Regions from separate parts of the Streptomyces sp. NPDC048523 genome, predicted to be linked through region 1. Evidence: riboswitches for the same ligand, from Rfam matches in the RefSeq annotation. Region 1 holds a riboswitch; the other holds the start of a gene.

Evidence for each region. Region 1 has a riboswitch for cyclic di-AMP ahead of ACGFWE_RS33490 (M23 family metallopeptidase). Riboswitches for the same ligand answer to the same signal wherever they lie in the genome.
Region 2: linked by a shared signal. The riboswitch ahead of ACGFWE_RS04960 (peptidoglycan DD-metalloendopeptidase family protein) and the one ahead of ACGFWE_RS33490 (M23 family metallopeptidase) in region 1 are both predicted to bind cyclic di-AMP.

Annotation. Positions count from the first base shown of each region.
Region 1 covers NZ_JBICWQ010000007.1:300,869-308,328, reverse strand. Annotated here, with positions in the region: gene ACGFWE_RS33495 (M16 family metallopeptidase) at 1-1,242, shown strand, start outside; cyclic di-AMP (ydaO/yuaA leader) riboswitch at 1,435-1,598, shown strand; gene ACGFWE_RS33490 (M23 family metallopeptidase) at 1,612-2,364, shown strand; gene ACGFWE_RS33485 (GntR family transcriptional regulator) at 2,554-3,249, shown strand; gene ACGFWE_RS33480 (HPr family phosphocarrier protein) at 3,376-3,657, opposite strand; gene ACGFWE_RS33475 (GNAT family N-acetyltransferase) at 3,855-6,692, shown strand; gene ACGFWE_RS33470 (DUF5998 family protein) at 6,744-7,331, shown strand; gene ACGFWE_RS33465 (alkaline phosphatase family protein) at 7,331-7,460, shown strand, end outside.
Region 2 covers NZ_JBICWQ010000001.1:1,082,011-1,089,470, reverse strand. Annotated here, with positions in the region: gene ACGFWE_RS04985 (aspartate aminotransferase family protein) at 1-65, shown strand, start outside; gene ACGFWE_RS04980 (XRE family transcriptional regulator) at 140-745, shown strand; gene ACGFWE_RS04975 (DUF6126 family protein) at 742-864, shown strand; gene ACGFWE_RS04970 (tyrosine-protein phosphatase) at 881-1,678, opposite strand; gene ACGFWE_RS04965 (alpha-galactosidase) at 1,887-3,962, shown strand; cyclic di-AMP (ydaO/yuaA leader) riboswitch at 4,269-4,430, shown strand; gene ACGFWE_RS04960 (peptidoglycan DD-metalloendopeptidase family protein) at 4,435-5,349, shown strand; gene ACGFWE_RS04955 (DUF6250 domain-containing protein) at 5,596-6,315, shown strand; gene ACGFWE_RS04950 (SGNH/GDSL hydrolase family protein) at 6,458-7,243, shown strand; gene ACGFWE_RS04945 (TetR/AcrR family transcriptional regulator) at 7,380-7,460, opposite strand, start outside.

The DNA.
Region 1 (7,460 bases):
GTCGAGGTGCTCCTGGACGCGCCCCTGGACGCCGAGCCGGTCGGCCTGGACGGTGTCGCCACGATCATGGCGCGCGCGTTCTCCGAGGGCACCGACAAGCACTCCGCCGAGGAGTTCGCCGCCGAGCTGGAGCGCTGCGGCGCCACCCTCGACGCGCACGCCGACCACCCGGGCGTGCGCCTCAGCCTCGAAGTACCGGCCTCCCGCCTCGCCAAGGCCCTCGGTCTGCTGGCCGACGCGCTCAGGGCGCCCGCGTTCGCGGACAGCGAGGTCGAGCGGCTCGTCCGCAACCGCCTGGACGAGATCCCGCACGAGCTGGCCAACCCGTCCCGTCGCGCCGCCAAGGAGCTCTCCAGGGAGCTGTTCCCGGCGGACTCGCGCATGTCGCGCCCGCGCCAGGGCACCGAGGAGACCGTCGAGAACATCGACTCCGCGGCCGTACGCGCCTTCTACGAGAAGCACGTGCGCCCCGCCACCGCGACCGCCGTGGTCGTCGGCGACCTCACCGACATCGACCTGGACGCGCTGCTCGCCGACACCCTCGGCTCCTGGACGGGGTCCACGGCCCGGCCGCGCCCCGTACCGCCGGTGACCGCCGACGACACCGGCCGGGTCGTCATCGTGGACCGCCCTGGCGCCGTCCAGACGCAGCTGCTGATCGGCCGTATCGGCGCCGACCGGCACGCACGCGTGTGGCCCGCGCAGGTGCTCGGCACGTACTGCCTCGGCGGCACTCTCACCTCCCGCCTGGACCGCGTGCTGCGCGAGGAGAAGGGCTACACCTACGGCGTACGGTCGTTCGGCCAGGTCCTCAGGTCCGCCCCGGACGGCTCGGGCGCCGCGATGCTCGCCATCAGCGGCTCGGTCGACACCCCGAACACCGGTCCCGCCCTGGACGACCTGTGGAAGGTGCTGCGCACGCTCGCCGAGGGCGGTCTGACCGACGCCGAGCGCGATGTCGCCGTACAGAACCTCGTCGGTGTGGCACCGCTCAAGTACGAGACGGCCGCGGCCGTCGCGAGCACGCTGGCCGACCAGGTCGAGCAGCACCTGCCCGACGACTACCAGGCGACCCTGTACCAGCAGCTCGCCGCGACCGGCACCGTCGAGGCCACCGCGGCCGTCGTGAACGCCTTCCCGGTGGACCGGCTGGTGACGATCCTGGTCGGCGACGCGGCCGCCATCAAGGAGCCCGTCGAGGCGCTCGGCATCGGCGAAGTCAAGGTCGTGACGGCCGAGTAGCGGGACCCCGGCCCCAGGGGCCCTGGTGACGCAAGCGTCACCAGGGCCCCTGGATGTCCGAATTGGGCAGGAGGTTGCCTGTCTGCCCTGTGGGATGCGCTACAAATCCCGTGATCGGTTTGGGGATTGAAAGTGGCCCCGCTTAGCGTCCTCTGGGCTGTCCGTCAGGCACTGCGCCGCGTCCGCGGCACCGGACAGCCATCGCCGAGTCCCCGCATGGCGCGAGCCAGGGGAGCCGGGGACCCAACCATGCGTCCCTGGGGTGAATCGGACGCCCGCGCACCGCGAGGGGGTCCGTAGGAGACCTTCCTGCTCCGAACCCGTCAGCTAACCCGGTAGGCGAGAAGGAAGGAAAGGACCGGCCACCACATGGCGTTCACCTGCGCCACCGGGAAGCACCGTCGTCCCAGCCGTATGAAGCGCACCACCGCCCGCGCGGCGGGCGTCGCGGCCCTCGCCACCACCGGCGTCATCGGCACCATCGCAGCCCCGGCGTTCGCCGCCGACAACTCCGTCGAGCAGACCGGTCTCATGCCCGTCGTCAGCGTCGGAGAGTCCCTCGCCGACCAGCTCGACGCCCAGGCCGAGGCGCAGGCGCAAGCCGCCGCGCAGAAGAAGGCGGCGGCGGAGGCCAAGCGCAAGGCCGAGGCGCGCGCCAAGGAGATACGCGAGGCCAAGGAGCGCGCCGCCCGCGAGGCCGAGCGCAAGCGCCTCAACCGCTTCGTCGCCCCGATCTCCGGCTCCTACGTGTCCACCGGCTACAAGAGCGGTGGCTCCCTGTGGTCCTCCGGCAGCCACACCGGTGTCGACTTCCACGCCGCGAGCGGCACCTCGGTCCACGCGGTCGGCCGCGGCACGGTCGTGGAGACCGGCTGGGGCGGGTCGTACGGCAACCAGATCGTGATCAGGATGGCCGACGGCACGTACACCCAGTACGGCCACCTGTCGTCCATCGGCGTCTCGGCCGGCCAGTCGGTCACCCCCGGCCAGCAGATCGGCCTCTCCGGCGCGACCGGCAACGTCACCGGCCCGCACCTGCACTTCGAGGCGCGCACCACCCCCGAGTACGGCTCGGACATCGACCCCGTCGCCTACCTGCGCTCGCACGGCGTGAACGTCTGACGACCCACCGCGCGATCTCCGCGAGGCCCCGGCTCCCCGAGCCGGGGTTTTCGTCGTTTCCGGGGCCCCGTTGTCCAAAAAATATCCCCGGATTCCGGTCCGCCGTCGGAAATTCCCGCTCATTGCAATAGAGTCACTGAACACACGTCAATCGGCGACGTTTCACGGGGATTAAGACGGAGGTCGGACATGCGTATTCCGGCGCACTCGGTATGCACGGCGATCCGGGACGACATCGTCGCCGGTGTCCACGAGCGCGGGAGCCGGCTCACCGAGGAACTGCTCGCCCGCCGCTACGGCGTCTCCCGGGTCCCGGTCCGCGAGGCCCTGCGCACACTGGAGGCCGAGGGCTTCGTGGTGACGCGGCGGCACGCGGGCGCGTGTGTGGCCGAACCGACCGAGCAGGAGGGCGCCGACCTCCTGGAGATGCGCATGCTTCTCGAACCGCTCGGCGCCTCCCGGGCCGCCCAGCGGCGCACCGAGGCCCATCTGAAGGTGCTGCGCGGCCTGGTCAGGCTGGGTCAGGAGCGGGCCAGGCGCGGCAACAGCGACGATCTGCGCTCGCTGGGGGGCTGGTTCCACGAGACGCTCGCGCAGGCCTCCGGCAGCCCCGCGCTGACCTCGATGCTGACCCAGCTGCGCCACAAGATCGCCTGGATGTACCTCGTGGACGCGCCCGCCAACCCGGTGGAGTCCTGGGCGGAGCACGGCGCGATCGTGGACGCGGTGGCACGCGGGGACGGCGAGCGCGCGCGGGCGATCACGGCGCTGCACACCGAGCGCTCGAGCGCGGTGCACCGGCTGCGGTTCACCTCCGGGCAGGACCGCGCGGACCGTGTGAGGACCTCGCAACATCCTGTAAACGTGACAGGTCTGCGGCATTAACACGGGCACCGTATACAAAGGGGTGGGAATTCGAGGGGGAGTATTTCCGCTGCCCGTAAAAGGGAAATGCGAAGGGCCCGCCCGGTAATTCGGGCGAGCCCCTCGGTGCTTTTAAGGCACCGTCCCTCAGACGGTCTCGGGAAGCTCCTCGAGCCCCTCGGCGACCAGCTTCGCGAGCCGGTCGAGGGCCGCGTCCGCGCCCTCGGCGTCGGAGGCGAGGACGATCTCCTCGCCGCCCTGGGCGCCCAGGCCGAGAACGGCCAGCATGGAGGCCGCGTTGACGGGGTTGCCGTCGGCCTTGGCGATCGTCACCGGGATACCTGCGGCCGTGGCGGCCCGGACGAAGATGGAAGCGGGGCGGGCGTGAAGGCCCTCGGCCCAGCCGACGTTGACGCGGCGCTCAGCCATGTGATGCTGCCCTTCGGTGTTCAGGGTTGTCTAGACCAGTTTCCCACACGTGAAGCGCCCCCGGACAGGACCTGAGGTTCCTGCCGGGGGAGTGGTCGGACCGCGGCCTCGGCCCGACTTCCGTCCTTGCGCGTCCTCGCGTGTTCTCCACAGACTGCCTCGCGCCGTTGTCGTACGCGAGCCGTACTCTGGGGCCCATGCAGAGCGCGTCGGACCGGCACGAGTACCCCGCCCACTGGGAGGCCGACGTGGTGCTGCGCGACGGCGGCACCGCGCGCATCCGGCCCATCACCGTCGACGACGCCGATCGCCTGGTCAGCTTCTACGAGCAGGTCTCGGACGAGTCGAAGTACTACCGCTTCTTCGCGCCCTACCCTCGCCTGTCCGCCAAGGACGTCCACCGCTTCACGCACCACGACTTTGTGGACCGGGTGGGACTCGCCGCCACGGTCGGCGGCGAGTTCATCGCCACCGTACGCTACGACCGCATCGGCGCCGACGGCATGCCCGCCACCGCCCCCGCCGACGAGGCCGAGGTCGCGTTCCTGGTCCAGGACGCCCACCAGGGACGGGGCGTCGCCTCCGCCCTCCTCGAACACATCGGGGCCGTCGCCCGCGAGCGCGGCATCCGGCGCTTCGCCGCCGAGGTGCTGCCCGCCAACGTCAAGATGATCAAGGTGTTCACCGACGCCGGGTACACCCAGAAGCGCAGCTTCGAAGACGGCGTGGTGCGCCTGGAGTTCGACCTGGAGCCCACCGACCGCTCGCTCGCCGTGCAGTACGCGCGCGAACAGCGCGCCGAGTCGCGGTCCGTGCAGCGGCTGCTCACCCCCGGCTCCGTCGCCGTGGTGGGCGTCGGACGCGCCCCGGGCGGTGTGGGCCGCAGCGTGCTCGGCAACATCAGGGACTACGGCTTCACCGGCCGCCTGTACGCCGTCAACAAGGCGTTCCCCGAGGACCAGAAGGACCTCGACGGCATCCCCGCACACCGCTCGGTGCGGGACATCGACGGCCCCGTCGACCTCGCGGTCGTCGCCGTACCGGCCGAGCATGTGCCCGAGGTCGTCGCCGAGTGCGGGGCACACGGCGTGCAGGGACTCGTCGTGCTCTCCGCCGGGTACGCCGAGAGCGGCCCCGAAGGGCGCGAGCGCCAGCGTGAACTCGTGCGCCACGCACGCGCGTACGGCATGCGGATCATCGGCCCGAACGCCTTCGGCATCATCAACACCTCCGCGGACGTCCGTCTCAACGCCTCACTGGCCCCCGAGACCCCCCGCCCCGGCCGGATCGGCCTGTTCGCCCAGTCCGGCGCCATCGGCATCGCCCTGCTCTCCCGGCTGCACCGGCGCGGCGGCGGGGTCACCGGCGTGACCGGCGTCTCCACCTTCGTCGCCTCCGGCAACCGCGCGGACGTCTCCGGCAACGACGTCCTGCAGTACTGGTACGACGACCCGGACACCGACGTCGTCCTCATGTACCTGGAGTCCATCGGCAACCCGCGCAAGTTCACCCGCCTCGCCAGGCGTACGGCGGCGGCCAAGCCCCTGGTCGTCGTGCAGGGCTCGGGCACCGCCCCGCAGGGCCACGCCGTCCGCGCCACCCGCCTGCCGCACGCGACGGTGTCCGCGCTGCTGAGGCAGGCCGGAGTGATCCGCGTGGACACCATCACCGAACTCGTGGACACCGGCCTGCTGCTCGCCCGCCAGCCGCTGCCCACCGGACCCAAGGTGGCGATCCTCGGCAACTCCGAGTCGCTCGGCCTGCTCACGTACGACGCGTGCGTGGCCGAAGGGCTGACGCCCTCACCCCCGCTGGACCTGACCACCGCGGCCGCGCCCGAGGACTTCCACGCGGCCCTCGCGCGCGCGTTGGCGGACGACTCCTGCGACGCGGTGATCGTGACGGCCATCCCGGGGGTCGGCGAGGGGTCCGCGGGAGACGCCGCCCTCGCCGAGGCGCTCAGGTCCGCGGCGGAGCAGGTCCCCGGCAAGCCGGTCCTCGTGGTCCACGTCGAACTCGGCGGCCTCGCGGAGGCCCTGTCGGCGGCGACCAGCACCGCGCCCCAGGCCACCGCGGGCCCACCGAAGATCCGTGCCGACCACCCGTTCCGCGCCTTGGACCGGCTGCGCACCGCACCGGGCCCCGCGGAGACGTCCGCCCCCGGGAACGGCGACCGCCTCATCCCCGCCTATCCCGCCGCCGAGCGCGCGGTGCGGGCCCTGGCCGATGTCGTGCAGTACGGCCAGTGGCGCCGGGAGTCCGCCGAACCGGGCAAGGTGCCCGAGTACGAGAACATCGACGAGAAGGGCGCCGCCACCCTGATCGACGGCCTGCTCACGCGCGGGCAGGGCCTCACCATCGGCACCGAGGACACCTGCCGACTGCTCGCCGAGTACGGCATCCAGGTCCACCGCGCCCTGCCCGCCGCCACCTCCGACGCCGCCGTCGAAGCCGCCGCCACCCTCGGCTACCCGGTCGCCCTCAAGGCCACCGCCCCGCACCTGCGCCACCGCGCCGACCTAGGCGGCGTACGCCTGGATCTCGCGGACGAGGAGCAGCTGCGGCGGGCGTACGCCGAGCTGACCGAGTTGTTCGGCACGCCCGACGAACTGCGGCCCGTGGTGCAGGGGATGGCCCCGCGCGGGGTGGACACCGTGATCCGGGCCGTCATAGACCCCGCCGCCGGCGCCGTGCTGTCCTTCGGGCTCGCCGGGGCCGCCTCCCAGCTGCTCGACGACACCGCTCACCGGCTGATTCCGGTCACCGACCGGGAGGCGGCGAGCCTCGTCCGATCGATCCGGACCGCGCCGCTCCTCTTCGGCTGGCGCGGTTCCACCCCGGTCGACACCCCCGCCCTGGAGGAGCTCCTGCTGCGGGTGTCCCGGCTGGTCGACGACCATCCCGAGGTCGTCGCGGTCACCCTGGAGCCGGTCGTCGTCGCCCCGCGCGGCCTGAGCGTCCTCGGCGCCTCCGTACGGCTCGCGCCACCGCCCGCCCGCGACGACCTCGGCCCGCGGACCCTTCCCGCGTACTGAGCGGCGGCGAGCGGTGCCTCGCAGTCAGCGCGCCACCGTAGGATGGACGTCATGGCCAAGACCAGTACGACGACCCAGGGGCTGCGTGCGGCGATCGAGCGCAGCGGCTACTACCCGGCCCTCGTGGCCGAGGCGGTGGAGTCCGCGCTGGGCGGCGAGCCCATCCGGTCGTACCTGGTCCACCAGGAGACGACGTTCGACCAGAACGAGGTGCGGCGGCACGTGACCGTGCTCGTCCTCACGGGCAACCGCTTCATCGTGAGCCACACCGACGAGCAGGCCGCGGACAGCACGTCCCCGACGCCGTACGCCACCACCTCCACGGAGTCCGTGAAGCTCGGCCGGATCTCGTCGGTCGTGGTCAGCCGGGTCGTCGCGAACCCGGAGCAGTACCAGCCGGGCACCCTGCCCCGCGAGGTCGTGCTGACCATCGGCTGGGGCGCCGTCTCCCGTATCGACCTGGAGCCCGCCGCCTGCGGCGACCCCAACTGCGAGGCGGACCACGGCTACACCGGCAGCTCCACCGCGGACGACCTGAGCCTGCGCGTCAGCGAGGCGGGGGACGGCCCGGACACCGTGCGCCAGGCGCTCGCCTTCGCCCAGGCCATCTCCGAGGCGACCGCGGACGTCCCCCGCTGATGGTGCAGCCCGCAGCCTGGGACCACCCCGAACCCCTGGCCCTCGACACCGCGCCCGTCCCCGAGTACGGCACCGGCTCCCTCGCCGACCTGCTGCCCACCCTCGCCGCCGGCATGGCCGTACCGGACA
Region 2 (7,460 bases), on a different contig from region 1:
GCGGCGGCGGGCTGATGTGGGACTTCGGCAGGACGCTGGTGAAGCAGGCGGTGGCCCACCGGTAACGGCCCGCTCGGACGGTCTTTGCCTCTGAGGCAAGAAATTTGCCGCAGAGGCAAGGCTCCGGCTCAATGGAGGCATGACCTCCTCGGAAGCCTTCAGGGAGCTGCCCTCGGTGGCTCCCCAGCTTCGCGCGCTGCGCCGTCGGGCCTCCCTCACCCTGGAGGCCGCGGCCGGTGCCGCGGGCCTGTCGCCCGCCCATCTCTCCCGGCTGGAGACCGGACAGCGCCAGCCTTCGCTGCCGATGCTGCTCGCGCTGGCCCGTATCTACGGTACGACCGTCTCGGAACTGCTCGGCGAGACGGCCGCCGACCGGGACGCCGTGGTGCGCGCCGCCGACATGGAACCGACCGTGGCGGGCGGCTGGACCTACGTCCAGGCGGGTGCGGCCGGCCGCGGGATGCAGGCCCTGCGCGTGCGGGTGCCACACGGCTCCCAGGGCGACATCGTGCGCGTGCACCCCGGCGAGGAATGGCTGTACGTCCTCAAGGGGCGGCTCAGGCTCCGTCTCGCGGACACCACGCACCGGCTCGGCCCGGGCGACAGCGCGCACTTCGACTCGCTGACCCCGCACCGCATCGCCGCCGAGGACCCCGACGGCGTCGAGCTCCTGTTCGTCCACACCCTGCTGCAGAGTCCCACGGCCACGCTGTGCCTGGGCCCCACCCCCGGAGAGACGCCATGAGCGACATGGAAGAGAAGTTCCCCCGCGCCCTGTGGGTGCGCCTCATCATCTATCTCGCGGTCGGCCACATCTTCGCGGCCTTCGTCTTCCTGCTCTTCGAGGTGGGAGCCGGGCAGTAGCGGCCCTACGCGCAGCTCAGTCGAGCAGACGCTCCCGCAGCCGCTCACGGATCTCGGGGGTCAGGCCGAGGCCCTTTTCCAGATACGCCTCGACGCCGCCCCACGTCTCCTCGATGGTCGCGAAGGCCGCCGTCAGATACTCGGCGCGTGCCTCGAACAAGGGGCTGAGCAGCTCCATGACCTCGGGGGAGTAGGCGTCGGCGGAGGTGCTGGTGCGCCGCACCTTGTAGCGGCGGTGCTTGGCGTTCGACTCCAGGTAGTCGGCGATGATCGCCTCACGCTCCACGCCCAGGGCGAGCAGGGTCACGGCGACGGCCAGACCCGCGCGGTCCTTGCCGGCCGCGCAGTGCATGAGGGCGGGCACGCTGTCCTCGGCGAGGGAGTGCAGCACCTGGGAGTGCTGGGCGGTGCGCTCCTTGATCATCGTGCGGTAGGAGTTGGTCATGCGCTCCGCGGCCTTGCCGTCACCGAGGAGCTCACGCAGCTGCTCTATGTCGCCGTCGCGGACCATCTTCCAGAACGAGGTGCCCTCCGCGGGGTCGCTCAGCGGCAGGTTCACATTGGTGACGCCCGGCAGGTCGACGTCGGGGCCCTCCAGCTTCTGGTCCGCCGCGTTGCGGAAGTCGAAGATCGTGTGCAGGCCGAGCGAGGACAGGAAGGCCGCGTCGTCCTCCGTCGCGTGCGCGAGATGGCCGCTGCGGAACAGCACCCCGTACCGCACCCGCCGCCCGTCCGCCGTCGGCAGCCCGCCCACGTCGCGGAAGTTGCGCACACCTGCCAGCTCGGGTTCGGTCGACGGGATCTGCTGCGTCACGGGGGGTCCTCCCAGCCAGGTTCCGCCGGCGCGGCTCGCCGGCGGAGGCACGCTCTCGACGATACGACATGGATTCCTGGGGCAATGAGTTGTCCACAGGGCCGGCAACGACTTGTCCACAGCCGTTGCCACCAGGGCCGGTGCCCGCTGATGATGTTGGTGCCTGAGTGCACCTGTTGGCACCTGTTCGAATCTGTGAGGAAGCGCCATGCTGGAGATCGCCGAGAACGGCCGTACGTGGATTCTGTCCGGGCCGGCCAGCAGTTACGCCCTGCACCTCACCGCCGAGGACGAGCTGCTGCACCTGCACTGGGGTCCGAGGATCACCCGGGCCGACGCCGAAGCCCTCGCCGTCCGTCCGCTGCCCGAGTACTGGCCCTTCGAGTCCCCGCTCGACGGACGCGAGGAGTACCCCGTCGAGGGCGGCCCCCGCTTCACCCGCCCCGCCCTGTCCGTGCGCACCGACGAGCGGCGCGGCACCGAGTGGAGCTTCGAGGCGTACGACACCGAGGGCGACGAGCTGCGGCTGCGGTTCCGCGACGGCGGTCTGGCCATCACGCTGCACTACCGGATGCGTGACGACGTCCTGGAGCGCTGGGTGATCCTGGACAACCAGGGGCAGGACCCGGTCGAGCTGCTGCGCGCCGACTCCGCCACCTGGACCCTGCCGGACCGCGAGGACGGCTGGCGGCTGTCCCAGCTGCACGGCCGCTGGGCCGCCGAGTCCCTGCTCACCCGGACCCCCCTCACCTACGGCGAGAAGGTCATCGGCAGCCGCCGCGGCCACACCGGGCACCAGCACCTGCCGTGGGTCGCCCTCGACACCGAAGCCACCGAGGAGCACGGCGAGGTCTACGGCGTCGCCCTCGGCTGGTCGGGGTCCTGGCGGATCGCCGTGGCGCAACTGCCCGACGCGCGCGTGCAGATCACCGGCGGCGCCGGATACGACGACTCGGGTCTGCTCCTGCTGGCGGCCGGGGAGTCCTTCACGACGCCCGTCTTCGCCGGACTCTGGAGCGACGGCGGCTTCGGCGGCGCGAGCCGCACCTGGCACGCCTACCAGCGGGCCCACGTCATCCCGCACGCGGACCAGGACCGACCCGTACTGTTCAACTCCTGGGAGGCCACGAACTTCGACATCTCCGAGGAGCAGCAGCGCACCCTGGCGCGACGGGCCGCGGCGATGGGCGTAGAGCTGTTCGTGGTCGACGACGGCTGGTTCGGTGCCCGCACCAGCGACCGGGCCGGGCTCGGCGACTGGACGCCCAACCCCGACCGCTTCCCCGCCGGCCTCAAGCCGCTCGCCGACTACGTGCGCACGCTCGGCATGCAGTTCGGCATCTGGGTCGAGCCGGAGATGGTCAACCCGGACAGCGAGCTGTACCGCGCCCACCCGGACTGGGTGCAGTACCAACCGGGACGGAAGCGGACGGAGCTCCGCAACCAGCTCGTACTGAACCTCGCGCGCGAGGACGTCCAGGAGTACCTGTGGGAGCGGCTCGACGCTCTCCTCTCCTCGGCCCCGATCGACTATGTGAAGTGGGACTTCAACCGCTGCTTCACGGACGCGGGCTGGCCCGGTGAGTCCTACCCGCAGCGCCTGTGGGTGGACCATGTGCGCGGCTTCTACGCCCTCTTGGACCGGTTGCGGGAGGCCCACCCGGGCGTGGCCTTCGAGTCCTGCTCGGGGGGTGGCGGCCGGATCGACCTCGGGGTGCTCAGCCGCACCGACCAGGTGTGGACCTCGGACAACACCGACCCGCTCGACCGGCTCGCCATCCAGCACGGCTTCAGCCAGATCCATCCCGCGCGTGTGATGGCCGCGTGGGTGACCGACAGTCCCAACACCCAGCTCAACGACCGGGTGAGCTCGCTGCGGTTCCGGTTCGTCAGCGCGATGGCCGGGGTTCTGGGGGTCGGCGGGGACCTCGCGGAGTGGACCGAGGAGGAGCTCGCCGAAGCCGCTCGGTGGGTGGGTCTCTACAAGGAGATCCGGCCGGTGGTGCAGCGCGGCGACCTGTACCGGCTGCGGCCTCCGCAGGGCGGGCTGAGCGCGGTGCAGTACGTCCTCGGGGACGAGGCCGTCGTCCTCGCCTGGCTGCAGGCGCAGAAGTACGGTGAGCCCGCGCCCTCGCTGCGGCTGCGCGGGCTCGACCCGACAGCGTCGTACGAATGCCTCGAAACGGGCGAAGTACACCGAGGGGGCGTATTGCTTCATCACGGACTCCGTACCGGTGTGCGCGGTGACCTCGATGCGACGGTTATCCGACTGCGTCGCATCTAGGGCTTGTGCCCGAATTGGCAGGTTCTCTCCCAACTCCTTTCGGCTTGAGGGTTCCTGTGAATTCGTGACGTGAGCAGCGTCATATTCGTGACGGTGTGTCGCCCGTCATGTTCACGTAATTCGCAGGTTTCTCAAGGGGATTCGGGTCGGGTGAAGGGCGTCCGATTCACGCAGGGTGACCGGTAATTCTCATACGGGATCAACAGGAACGCAGGCACAGGGAACCCTTCACTTGTCCCTTTGCGTCTTGCTCGCTTACGTTCACCCCCGATCCGGTCGGACGCCCAATCCTGCCGCCGAGCGGATTCCCCACACTCACCCACCCGTGCAAGGCAGGAGCGGGGGACCCACAGGTAGAACCGCCTGTTCCGGTCTCCGGAACGGCTTGGGGTTAAGGCGCGTCCAGGCGCGTCCGGGCATCTCCAGCCCGCACCCGACAGCTCACCTCGCAGGCGCCGGAGAGGAATTCGTCATGCCCGCGAAGGGTAAGCACCGCCGTCCGAAGTCTCAGCGCTTCACCCGCTCGATCGCCGTCGCCGGAACCGGGGGCGCCGCGCTCGCCCTCCCGCTCATAGGGGCCACCGGCGCGCACGCCGCCACTCCCCAGTCCGTGCCGGAAAAGGCCGTTCAGTCGCTTCCGGTCACGCAGAAGTCCGCCGAAAAGGCGGCCGCGAAGAAGACCTCTACGGTGCGCACCTATTCGGTGCGCGTCGGCGACTATCTCTCGAAGATCGCCGATGAGCAGAACGTCAGCGGTGGTTGGAAGAAGCTGTACGCCGACAACCGTTCGGCGATCGGAGACGACCCGTCGCTGATCCACCCCGGTCTGAAGCTCTCGATCGGCAAGAAGGTCAAGGCGAGCACGACGAAGACCCAGTCTTCCTCTTCGTCCTCGGCGAAGACCGAGAAGGCCGAGTCGAAGAAGTCCTCCGCGAACTCGACGGCCGCCACCCAGAGCTCCGCCGCCACCAGCTCCAGCGGCTACACCCTTCCGGTCACCGGCGCCACGATCGGCACCGGCTACCGCGTGGCGGGCAGCATGTGGTCCAGCGGCTACCACACCGGCGTCGACTTCGTCGTCCCGACCGGCACCTCGCTCAAGGCCGTGGCCGCGGGCACGGTCGTCTCCGCGGGCTGGGGCGGCGCCTACGGCAACCAGGTCGTCATCAAGCTGAACGACGGCTACTACGCGCAGTACGCCCACCTGTCCCAGCTCTCCGTCTCGGCCGGCCAGACCGTGACCGAGGGCCAGCAGATCGGCCTCTCCGGCGCGACCGGCAACGTCACCGGCCCGCACCTGCACTTCGAGATCCGCACCACGCCGGACTACGGCTCCGACGTGGACCCCGTCGCCTACCTCCGCTCGAAGGGTGTCGCCGTCGGCTGACGCCCCCCTGTGCCACTGAAGGCCGGACCCCGATCCCCGGGTCCGGCCTTCGGTGTTTCCTCATGATCACTTCGTTGCGTTCTTGTGGCGGATGCGCTCGGGGCGTCGACAGGGGGAGGAAGGGCGCGGCACAGTGAACTCTCCAGCCGAGTAAGCGCTTTCTGGGATCCTCGTCTCTTCAGGGTCCTCGTCCCTAGGGTCCTCGTCCCTAGGGTCCTCGTCCCTTCACGGAAGGAACCGTCCGTCATGACGACCACGCGCAGAGCCTTCGGGGCCCTCGCCGCCGGCGCCGCCCTGGCCGCCCTCGCCCCCGCGGTCACCGCGAGCGCCTCGCCCCGACACCGCCGCCTCATCGCTCACGACGACTTCCGCCACGGCCTCGGCCGCTGGGCCGTCGAACTGGAGCAGGGCGGCACGGTCACCGCGCGGCGCGGGGTCCTGGAGGTCGATGTGCCGGCCGGTGCGACGATCTGGTTCAGGCAGCCGCTCGAAGGGCCGTACGTCCTGGAGTACACCGCCACACCCGTGTCCGCGGGCGGGGTCAACGACCGGGTGTCCGACCTGAACAACTTCTGGAACGCGGTCGACGTCCGGTCTCCCCACGACCTCTTCGCCACCCACCGGGGCGGGGCGCTCGCGGAGTACGACTACCTGAAGACGTACTACTCGGGCTACGGCGCCAACTACAACACCACGACGCGGCTGCGCCGTTACGTCGGAGAATCCGGGGTACGGCCCCTGGTCCACGACTACACCGAGCCGCTGCTGGTCGCGAACGAGCCGAACCGGGTGCGGATCGTCTCCGACGGCTCCACCGTGCAGTGGTGGAACAACGGGCGGCTGGTCTTCGACTACACCGACCCGCAGCCGTACACGCATGGGCACTTCGCGTTCCGGACCACCTGGAGCCACTTCCGGATCAGTGACTTCAGGGTGTGGCGGTCGCAGCGTCAACATTCCTCATGAGATGCCTATTCCTGGTTTGGCCAACACTTTAGGAGTGGCTTATCTCACCGACCGTCAAGTCCTTCTTACGGTCGCGTAGGTCACATTCGAAGGTGAATCATGAACGGCTGTGGCAGACGATTCGAAGAACGACAGCAGCTCAGTGATCGGGTCGTACGTGGCGGTGGGGGACAGCTTCACCGAGGGCGTCGGCGACCTCGGCCCCGACGGGGCATTCGTCGGCTGGGCCGACCGGTTCGCGGTGCTTCTCGCGGACCGGCGGCCCGAGGGCGACTTCAGGTACAGCAATCTCGCCGTACGCGGGAAGCTCCTCGACCAGATCGTCGAGGACCAGCTTCCGCAGGCCGTCGAACTGGCACCGGACCTGGTGTCGTTCTGCGCCGGCGGCAACGACATCCTCCGGCCCGGTACCGACCCCGACGAGGTCGCCGAACGCTTCGAGCGGGCCGTGGCCCGGCTCACCCAGGCGTGCGGCACGGTCATGGTGACGACCGGCTTCGACACCCGTGGTGTGCCCGTGCTCAAGCATCTGCGCGGCAAGATCGCCACGTACAACGGACATGTGCGGGCCGTCGCCGACCGGTACGGGTGCCCGGTGCTCGACCTGTGGTCCCTGAAGACCATCCAGGACCGGCGGGCCTGGGACGGCGACCGGCTGCACCTCTCCCCTGAGGGGCACACGCGCGTGGCGCTCCGTGCGGGACAGGTGCTGGGACTGGAGGTGCCGGCGGATCCCGACCAGCCCTGGCCGCCGCTTCCCCCGCGCGGGCCGCTGGACGTGCGGCGGGACGATGTGCACTGGGCCCGGGAGTTCCTGGTGCCGTGGATCGGGCGTCGGCTGCGCGGCGAGTCCTCCGGGGACCACGTGACGGCCAAGGGCGTGCTGTCGCCGGATGACATCAAGAGCCGGATCGCTCCGGTGGCCTGAGTCGTGTGCGAGACCGGTGCCGGGCGGGGCGGATCTCGCCCGGCGGCCGCCGTGAGGCCCTCCACCTGGCCTTCGTGAGGCCCTTCGCCTGGCCTTCGTGAGGCCCTCCACCTGGGCGCCGGCCCGCGTATCGCCGCTACCCGGACCTCGTGCCGTCCAGGCCGAGTTCCCGTGCCAGGGCCTCGTCCACCCACTCCTGGGCCCGGGACCTGGCCAC